Regions from separate parts of the Citrobacter telavivensis genome, predicted to be linked through region 2. Evidence: predicted binding sites of a transcription regulator. Region 2 holds the regulator's gene; each other region holds the start of a gene.
What was found. The regulator Fur, encoded in region 2, represses iron uptake genes when iron is present. The targets are predictions, from matches to a motif close to ATAATAATGAGAACNACTATCAA.
Positions count from the first base shown of each region.

Region 1: a site for Fur is predicted at 1,594-1,616, ahead of feoA (ferrous iron transporter A). Genes of this name have one in related genera too.
Region 3: a site for Fur is predicted at 2,118-2,140, ahead of ACERJC_RS05035 (TonB-dependent siderophore receptor). Genes of this name have one in related genera too.

Region 1 is NZ_JBGUBF010000003.1:426,016-429,299, forward strand. It holds gene feoB (Fe(2+) transporter permease subunit FeoB) at 1-1,236, opposite strand, end outside; gene feoA (ferrous iron transporter A) at 1,255-1,482, opposite strand; gene ACERJC_RS16670 (Tex family protein) at 1,858-3,284, opposite strand, start outside.
Region 2 is NZ_JBGUBF010000001.1:457,451-460,734, forward strand. It holds gene tcuR (tricarballylate utilization LysR family transcriptional regulator TcuR) at 1-807, opposite strand, end outside; gene fur (ferric iron uptake transcriptional regulator) at 938-1,384, opposite strand; gene fldA (flavodoxin FldA) at 1,665-2,195, opposite strand; gene ybfE (LexA regulated protein) at 2,345-2,638, opposite strand; gene ybfF (esterase) at 2,767-3,284, opposite strand, start outside.
Region 3 is NZ_JBGUBF010000001.1:1,054,921-1,058,204, forward strand. It holds gene ACERJC_RS05035 (TonB-dependent siderophore receptor) at 1-2,015, opposite strand, end outside; gene comR (TetR family copper-responsive transcriptional repressor ComR) at 2,249-2,884, opposite strand; gene bhsA (multiple stress resistance protein BhsA) at 3,129-3,284, shown strand, end outside.

The DNA of each region.
Region 1 (3,284 bases), on a different contig from region 2:
GCGGGCTCCCATCACCGACGGTACGTTGCAGCCAAAGCCGACAATCAGCGGGACGAACGATTTACCCGGCAGCCCCAACGCCTGCATCAGACGGTCCATCACAAACGCCGCCCGCGCCATGTAGCCGGAGTCTTCGAGGAACGAGAGGAACAGGTACATCATGCCGATCTGCGGGACCAGCGGCAGAACGGTATTAATCCCGCCGCCAAGCCCTTGTGCGAGGAAGATGGTCAGCCAGTCCGGGAAGTGAAGGGTATAGCCGATCCACTGAATGCCGTGAATAAAGATCGCCACAGAGCCGGCATCAAAAATCGGGGCTAACGCGCCGCCAATGTTAATGGCGAGCAGGAACATCAGGTACATCACAAACAGGAAGATCGGCAGACCCAGAAAACGGTTGAGGATGATTTTGTCCACTGCCGTCGTAAAGCGGCTGGGCTCTGCCGTCAGGGTGTTGCTCACCACGTCGCAGATCGCCGCAATGCATTGGTAACGCGCATCGGCGATGTGCAGCGCCGGGTCGTCCATCTCATCGCTCAGATGCGCCAGAGAAATCTCCAGTTGCGCCGCAGCGTCACCGGCGTATGCCCGGCTGTAGATATCCCCTTCCAGCATTTGCAGACCGAGCCAGCGACGCTGTTGTGCTGGCATCTCTTTTGCCATTGCGTTCGCCAGTTTATCGGCCTCACGCAACAGCGGTCGGGCGTAATGTACCAGTTCGACGTTTTCATTTTCACTGTGGCGGTCAATCGCCAGCTTCAGCGCTTCGATACCGCGTCCGCGAGTGGAAACCAGCGGGACGACCGGGCAGCCAAGACGGGCTGAAAGGGCGTCGATATCAATCCGGATTTGTTGTTTTTCCGCGATGTCGAGCATGTTGAGTGCGACAATGCAGGGAATGCCCAACTCAAGCAGTTGCAGCGTCAGATAAAGGTTACGCTCAAGGTTTGAGGCATCCACCACGTTAATTAACAGGTCAGCGTCGCCGCTCAGAATGTAGTGGCAGGCAATCTGTTCATCCAGAGAGGTTTGCGAAGAGATGGTGGTGAGCGAATACGTGCCGGGCAGATCGACCAGCGTGACCTGATGATCCGTGGTTGAGAATTGTCCCTCTTTACGTTCCACGGTGACCCCGGCCCAGTTGCCTACGCGTTGTCGGGCGCCGGTCAGTTGGTTAAACAGAGTCGTCTTACCGGAATTTGGATTACCAATTAAACCAATGGTTAATTTTTTCATCGTTATAGACTCACTGTATTAACAGGAAACCGCTTCCACTTCTAATAATGCCAGGTCTTTTTTACGCAATACCAGGCTGACGCGACGCGTTTCAATATGAATGGGATCGCCTAAGGGGGCGACGCGGACCACGTTAAATGAGGAACCCGGAAGCATGCCGAGGGAAAGCAGTTTCTGACGGTATGCAGGACTTATTTCACGGGCAAAGCCGGTAATTTTCCACGCAGTATCTGGAGTAAATTGCATAAGAACCTACTTGTTTCTTGCTAACTGGATGTTTACCTCATGGGGCAAAGTGGTGCGGCATGAGACCAGATGATTAGCCAACGAAGGAAAGACTCAATATTCTACAATACAATGATAATGAGAATGGTTTTTATCTTCAACCGATTAAATGTGACGGAATGTTGGTTTGAATAATAATCTGCGCCATTTTTGATATGGCTCAAAAATAATAACCGCCAGGTGAAATGATTTGAATTCTTAATAAATTAACGTTGTTAATGTTTAATTAAGGTTTCATCTGTTAATGAGGTGAAAAATAGAGTGAGGTGGTGAGAGGGAACCGTGTAAATATGCCGGATACGGTGTTGCCACCGCCATCCGGCGCACAATTCAGACTTAACGTTTCTTACCCATTGCTGCCGCCAGCGCATCCATCATCGCGCTGTTGCCTGCGGGTTGCGCTTCACGACCACGCGGTTTTGCCGCTTTCGCTGCCGGACGGTCGTTTCCGCCGCCGCCGCGACGGGCATTGGTTTCACCCGGCTGTTCGTCCAGGCGCATCGTCAGGGCAATACGCTTGCGCTGCAGGTCAACTTCCAGCACTTTCACCTTCACAATATCGCCTGCTTTCACCACGGTGTGCGGATCGTCGACGAACTTGTTCGACAGCGATGAGATGTGGACCAGACCATCCTGGTGAACGCCGATATCCACAAACGCGCCAAAGTTGGTGACGTTGGTGACTGCGCCTTCGAGAATCATCCCCGGCTGCAGATCGTTCATGGTTTCCACTCCATCGGCAAACTGCGCGGTTTTGAACTCCGGACGCGGATCGCGCCCTGGTTTCTCCAGCTCTTTGATGATGTCGCTGACGGTCGGGACGCCAAACTTGTCGTCAGTAAAATCGACGGCTTTCAGATTGCGCAGTTCGCTGCTGTTGCCCATCAGGTCTTTCAGGGCCTGTTGAGTTGCCGCCAGAATACGCTCCACGACCGGATACGCTTCCGGGTGAACCGTGGAAGCATCCAGCGGATTATCACCGTGGTTAATGCGCAAGAAGCCCGCACACTGTTCGAAGGCTTTCGGCCCCAGACGGCTGACTTTCAGCAGTTGCTGACGATTCTGGAACTGACCGTTCTCATCGCGCCAGGCCACAATATTCTGTGCCATCATGCGGGTCAGACCGGCCACGCGGGTTAACAGCGGAACCGATGCCGTGTTCAGGTCGACGCCGACGGCGTTTACACAGTCTTCCACCACCGCATCCAGCTTACGGGCTAGCTGCGTCTGGCTGACATCATGCTGATACTGACCAACCCCGATCGATTTCGGATCGATTTTCACCAGCTCGGCGAGTGGATCCTGCAGGCGACGCGCAATGGAAACCGCGCCGCGCAGCGAGACGTCGAGGTCCGGGAACTCCAGGGCTGCCAGTTCAGACGCGGAATAGACTGACGCCCCGGCTTCGCTGACGATCACTTTCTGCGCTGTCACTTTCGGGAACTGTTTCTGTACGTCGAGGAAGAAGCGTTCGGTTTCGCGCGAGGCGGTGCCGTTACCAATCGCCACCAGTTCCACGTTGTACTTTTCGCATAGCGCCGCTACCACCACGGCCGCTTTCGCCGCCTGACCGGTGTGGGGATAGATGGTATCGGTGGCGACCAGCTTACCGGTGCCATCCACCACTGCGACCTTCACGCCGGTTCGCAGACCCGGATCGAGGCCCATGGTGGCGCGCAGACCCGCCGGTGCCGCCATCAGCAGGTCGTGCAGATTACGGGCGAATACGTTGATCGCTTCGTCTTCCGCGCGTTCGCGGACGG
Region 2 (3,284 bases):
GACCAGAAAATTGGGGCGGCTAAGTACAGGATTGTGGACACCGATCACTCTTAGCGCGTCTCTCTCAAGGTGCGAAATGGCAGCTCCGGGTTGCAGCGTGGCACCGAGTCCGCTGCGAACGGCGTGCATCAGTAACGTCAGGCCGTCAATTTCCGTGGCGATATCAACCTTTAGTCCGTGTTCCTGACAGATGGCCTCCAGTCGGCCGCGCAGTCCGTGACCGAGGCTTGGCATGATCAGGGGAATATTCGCCAGTTGAGCAGGGGTTATGGTGTCATCCGGAATATCCGCCAGCAGCTCGTGCGTGCCAATCAGAAAAAGCCGCTCTTCGAGAACCGGCCTGGCGCTCCAGCGCAGGATCTTCTCTTTTTGAAAAACGACGGCCAGATCAATCTGACGGGTGTTGATCATCCGTTCCAGATTGCCCGAGAGGCTTTCCACCACATGCAAGCGTACGTCGGCGTAATGTTCCCGCATAGCATGAATAAACGGCATTCCCAGGACAGAGGCCGTGCTGGGGGCCATGCCGACGCTGACATGTCCGGACAGACGCGCATCGCGCGCGGCCAGAATGGCGTCATCAGCGTGACGCAGCGCCAGTTGCGCCTGTGAGTAAAAGGCCAGACCGGCGTTGGTTGGCGTTACGCCACGCGAGGTTCGCTGCAATAGACGAATCGCAAGTTCGTTTTCCAGTCGTGTCATCTGCTGGCTGAGCGCGGAAACGCCGATGTCGAGATCGAGCGCCGCGCTGCCCATACTCCCGGTTTCCACAATACGGACAAAATAACGTAGCTGGCGAAGTTCCATTTCGATTCTCCGGACAAGGCAGGGTGAGATTTTACATTAAAGCAACATGCTGTCAGAAGAAAGCGCGGCGTGGGGAATGGCACGCATAAAAAAAGCCAACCGGCAGGTTGGCTTTTCAGAATAATACAAATTATTTCGCGTCGTGCGCGTGTTCGTCTTCGCGACAATCGCCTTCAGCACAGTGGCCGTACAGATAAAGGCTATGATTCGTCAGACGAATGCCATGCTTCGCCGCGATCTCACGCTGACGCGCTTCAATAGAATCATCACTGAATTCGATCACTTTGCCGCAATCGAGGCAAATAAGGTGATCGTGATGATGCTGCTGGGTCAACTCGAAAACGGATTTACCGCCTTCAAAATTGTGGCGGGTAACGATCCCGGCGTCGTCAAACTGGTTCAGCACGCGATACACGGTCGCCAGACCAATTTCTTCACCCATGTCGATCAGTCGTTTATATAAATCTTCCGCACTGACGTGATGGTTTTCCGGTTCCTGAAGAACTTCCAGGATCTTTAAACGAGGAAGCGTTACTTTCAGGCCAGCCTTCTTTAATGCGGTATTGTTGTCAGTCATGCGGAATCTGTCCTGTTGCTAAACGATTCACTTCATACAAGAAGTGACAGAAATTGCACTCGAGATAATGCGTTTCATTATAGGACTGCCGTGTCTAAATGAAAACCGCAAGCCTCTGGCAAATGTTAATAAATAGTCGGTATTGCCTGGAAATGAGAGCGCCACCTAAAAACTCCCGCACATTGTACAGGGATGGGCAAGAAAGTTACAAATTTGTAGCAATTATTTTGATTGGTTCTGTCTATTGATGCGGCGCAAACATTGTCTGCGCCGCCGTACATCAGGCGTTAATGATGTCGTCGAGGTGCAGTTCTTCAGAAATCTGCTTCACCCATTTTTCCACGCGCTCGGCGGTCAGTTCCGGCTGACGGTCTTCGTCAATCGCCAGACCGACAAAATGGTCGTCATCCGCCAGACCTTTGGACGCTTCAAAATGATAGCCTGCGGTCGGCCAGTGACCCACGATGGTTGCGCCGCGCGGCTCAATGATATCGCGGATTGTGCCTAACGCGTCGCAGAAGTATTCAGCATAGTCTTCCTGATCGCCGCAGCCAAACAGCGCAACCAGTTTGCCGTTAAAATCAATGTCTTCGAGGGTCGGGAAGAAGTCGTCCCAGTCGCACTGCGCTTCACCGTAGTACCAGGTTGGGATACCAAGCAGCAGAATGTCATAGCCTTCGAGATCTTCCTTGCTGCTTTTTGCAATGTCATGCACATCGGCAACGTCTTTACCAAGCTGTTTTTGAATCATTTTTGCGATATTTTCGGTATTCCCGGTGTCGCTGCCGAAAAAGATGCCAGTGATTGCCATGAGTAAAGTAACCTCTTGAAACTTATTGAAATGGTGGTGGCGAGTTGCCCACAGATAACGGCAATCATAGCAGAACAGTCAGGTATGCGGAAATAGCAAACGCATACGAGTGCACTCCATGCTACACGAAAGTGGGGAATGAGGGGATTTCAGGCGAGATCCTGGCCGCGTAGCGCCGCCAGTTGGGCCATCAGTATCTCTTCAATCAGTTCACTGCGGCTCATCTCCCGGGATTCCGCCAGCTCATTTAGCGCGTCAACGGCTTCCGCGTTGAGCTTGAGCTCGACACGCTTAAGACCACGAACTTTGTCGCGTTTTAGCTGATTACGCTTGTTAATGCGCAGTTGTTCATCGCGCGAAAGCGGATTGGTTTTCGGTCGTCCCGGGCGACGCTCGTGCGCGAACAGATCTAGTGTCGTACGGTCCGTTTGTTCTTTGGCCATGATTTTGGTGACTTCGGGGAAACAATCAGCCAGGCCTCTGCCCGGATGGATAGCGCGCCATCATACATCAGCGGATGAGGCGCGCCAACGTTCGTACGTGTAATCGCGCACGGACGCTGAGTTTTTAATCAGTTAGCCGTCTCGTTGAGATAACGACGGATGGCGCGCAGCACCGCCTCCGGCTTTTCGGCATGCACCCAATGACCCGCCCCGGCAATCACATGCGCACGCGCCTGTGGGAACTGGGCCAGTAAATCGGCGCGATACGCCTCGGTGACATAAGGGGAGTTGCCGCCGGGGATAAACAGCGCCGGATGATCCCAGGCCGGAATCGTCTCCCAGCCGACGATATGCGGGTATTGTTCCCACAGCACCGGCACGTTAAAACGCCACTCGCCGTCAACATATGATTTCAGCAAAAACTGAATCACGCCTTCTTCATTAAGATATTCGCGCATGACCGCAGCCGCCTGCTGGCGGGTCTTTGCCTTTGATGCCGTCACCGCGTTGATGGCAGCGAAAATTTCGTCGTGGCGGCGGACAGGGTAGTCCACCGGGGCGATATCTATTGCCACTAAACGATCGATGCGTTCCGGGGCCAGCGCGCTGAGCGCCATTACCGCTTTACCGCCCATCGAGTGACCAA
Region 3 (3,284 bases), 600 kb from region 2:
AGCTGATAGCTGCCGATAAAGTCCACGGTGTTATAGCCGTCCAGCTTGTTGCCGCTGGCATCGCTGAGATCGAACGATTGCTGGGTCTGAACCCGCAACGACCACGGCTCTGGCGCCCAGCCGACCCAGGCGGTGGCTTTGGACGGTGAGGCCAGCATCACATCCCATTTTTCCCATTTCCCGTTCTGTTTCACTTCGGATTTCAGCACGTTAAAGTTCGCCCCCAGACTCCAGTCGCTGTCAGGGATGAAGTACTCCGCCGCGCCTTCTACGCCGTAAATCCGGCGATCGTCAGGTTCCACGCGGATCGTCATATCGCTACGGTTAATCACAATCGACTTATCGGACGTCGAATAGTACGCCGCCAGTTGGGTACGCAGATTATCGCCGGTATAGCGCCAGCCCAGCTCATACGAATTGACCTTGATGCCTTCCAGACGCGAATCCGCCACGTTCACGCTGCGCTGGAGTTGGTAACGATCGCCCACCAACTGGTAAGTGCCGTTGCCGTAATATTTCCCGGGATCCGGTAGCTCAACGCCCTGGGAGAAGTTAAACCACGCCTGCTGGCGCTCGGTGAGATGCGCCAACAGTCCGGCGTTGAACAGGAAGTTGTCGTAATCGGTTTTACCTCCAGGAATGACATCGGCAGAGCTCGCTAAGCCATTGGCGATCCCCTGCTGCTGCGCATAGCCCACAAAATCATCAACCCGATTTTCCGTCCACTGATAGCGCACACCGCCGCTCAGGGTGAAGATGTCATTGATGTCATAACTGCTTTGCAGGAACGGGGCGAAGTTGGTGATGCTGTAGCCGGGGTAGCGCCCTGTCGTATAAGCCGTGCGGTTGTCCATTCCGCCTGACGGCACAGACCAGCCCAGATCGAAGAACTTCTGGTTGGAGTCGAAGGTTTCATGGTCCGCGTCGACGCCCCACGTCAGCTCCCAGTTATCCATCAACTGGCTGTTGAGCGTGATTTTGGCGCCGTACTGGTCCGTGTCCTGCTGCGAGGCTGAGAAACTGGTCACCTGACCTTTGCTGAGCGTCGGGAAAGGGTAGAATTTCAGCGACTCATCGCGGTAATAGATCTGGCTGACCAGATTCTGACCGAAGAAGTCCGCGTCGGAGTATTGCAGGCTGATCAGATGGCGCTCAGTCCCTGGAATACGGTCAGAACTGAGACCGCTGCGGGTGCTGGCGGTGCCGCTGCCGGTAACGGCGGACATATTTTCACCCAGGTACAGTCCGTAATCCTCATCCCCCTGACTCTTGTAATACTGGGTGACCAACTGTATCTGGCGATGGTCATCGATGTCGAGAGTCCCGGTTCCCATTACATCCAGACGATCGGAGTGTTGCAGACCGGTTTGCGTGTTGTCGAGCATCAGGGCGTCGCCATTGCCGTCGTACCAACCGCCAAAGCGCTGATAAGCCACGGACAGTCGGCCAGACGCGCGATCTGTACCGCCGCTGACCGCTGCGGCAACGCGCTCGTCGCGATCGTTACTGTTGTTAAAGCCGGATTTACCGCCCAGTTCAAGCTCTACCTGGCGTTCCGCCTGGCCCTTTTTAGTGACGATGTTAATTAAGCCGCCGGTACTGCCGCCACCATACAGCGACGTTGCGCCTGAAATGACCTCTATGTGTGCGATGTTAAAAGGGTCAATTGCATCCAGTTGGCGGCTGTCAGTACGCGATGAGTTCAGGCGTACGCCGTCGATCAGCACGACAATCGCGCGACCGCGCATGTTCATACCGTAGTTGGTACGTCCCTGGCTGCTGACGTCAATGCCGGGGATCAGTTGCGCCAGCACGTCTTTAAACTCTTTTCCGCCCTGAACCTGTTGCTCAATTTCCTGGCCTTCAATCACCCAGGTGGTCTGCGCCATTTCGGTGACGGTTTTCTGGCTGCGGTTGGCGCTGACGATGAGGTTTTCTTCTTCTGTTTGTGCCGCCGCAGCGGGCAGAGTCAGAGCCAACAGGATCGGGTTGAGGACCCAAAGACGCTTATTCATTCGCATTCCTTTCTGAAAATATCTGTGCAGGTGATGGTGTTTTAGCCGGTCGGTGCCAGCTGTTACATTGTGAAACAGATGTAAAATCAAATGCGAATATTGCTGATAATAATTTCTATTATCAATAGGTTTTTGTGAAAAGTTGAACCTAACTAAATGATAACATTAATTATTGTGTGGGGATTTCGTCGAAGAAGAACCGGGAAACGCCGTTTCCCGGTCAGAAAAAACGATCAGGCCTTAAGCAGTTCAGGCCACAGGCGCAGGGTAGTGTGGGTGATTTGCATCAGTTTCTCGAAACTGGCGCCTTCGCGGGCGCTGATGGACATGCCCTGCAAAATGCAGCTCAGATACTCGGCAAGATTTTGTACGTTATTGTGTGCCGGAATTTCACCGCGTTCCTGCCTATGGCGCAGAAATTGCGTCAGGGTCTGCTCCTGCATGGCGTGACGCGATTTCACCGTATGCGCAATATCGCGTGATGCCGCGGCAAGCGTCGCGGAGGTGTTAATCATAAAGCAGCCTGCGGGGGTGTCCTTGCTGGTGAAACAGGTTGCTACTGCGGTGAAGTAATCCTCCAGCGCCGCCTCAACGCTTTTTTCCTCGCAGAACAACTGCGCTTCGTGTTTTGCCGCGAAGCGAGCGATGTATCTGTCCAGCACCGCGCGGAACAGTCCTTCTTTATTAGTAAATTCCGCATACAGCGTTGGCGCCTTCGCGCCCGTTGCTTCAACAAGGTCAGAAAGCGATGTCGCCTCATAACCGTGCTGCCAGAAGAGTGTCATGGCCTTATCAAGCGCGGCTTCCCTGTCGAACACTTTTGGTCGGCCACGGCTTTTTTTTACGCAACTTGTCGATTCAGTTGTCATGGTGCCGTTGTACCTTAATGGAGTTAGTGAACACCTATTATAAAAATAAACCCGCACAGGCTCCAGCGCATTCGCGAGAAAAATATTTTTAGCCTAGTTACATGAAAGATAAGCGCTTTTCATTTTATATAACGATCGTTATAAAAAATGAGTTGACGTGTGACCTGGATCACATCTATTATTTACCTATCGATCGTTAAGTAAATACTTACGACGCCCCAATCATCTGCAAAAGGTCACAATTATGAAAAACGTAAAAACTCTCATCGCTGCTGCTGTTCTCAGTTCTCTGTCATTCGCAAGCGTCGCGGCTGTTGAAGTGCAGTCAACACCTGCTGGTCAGCAAAAAGTCGGCACCATCTCTGCAAACGCAGGGACTAACCTGAGTTCGCTGCAGGAC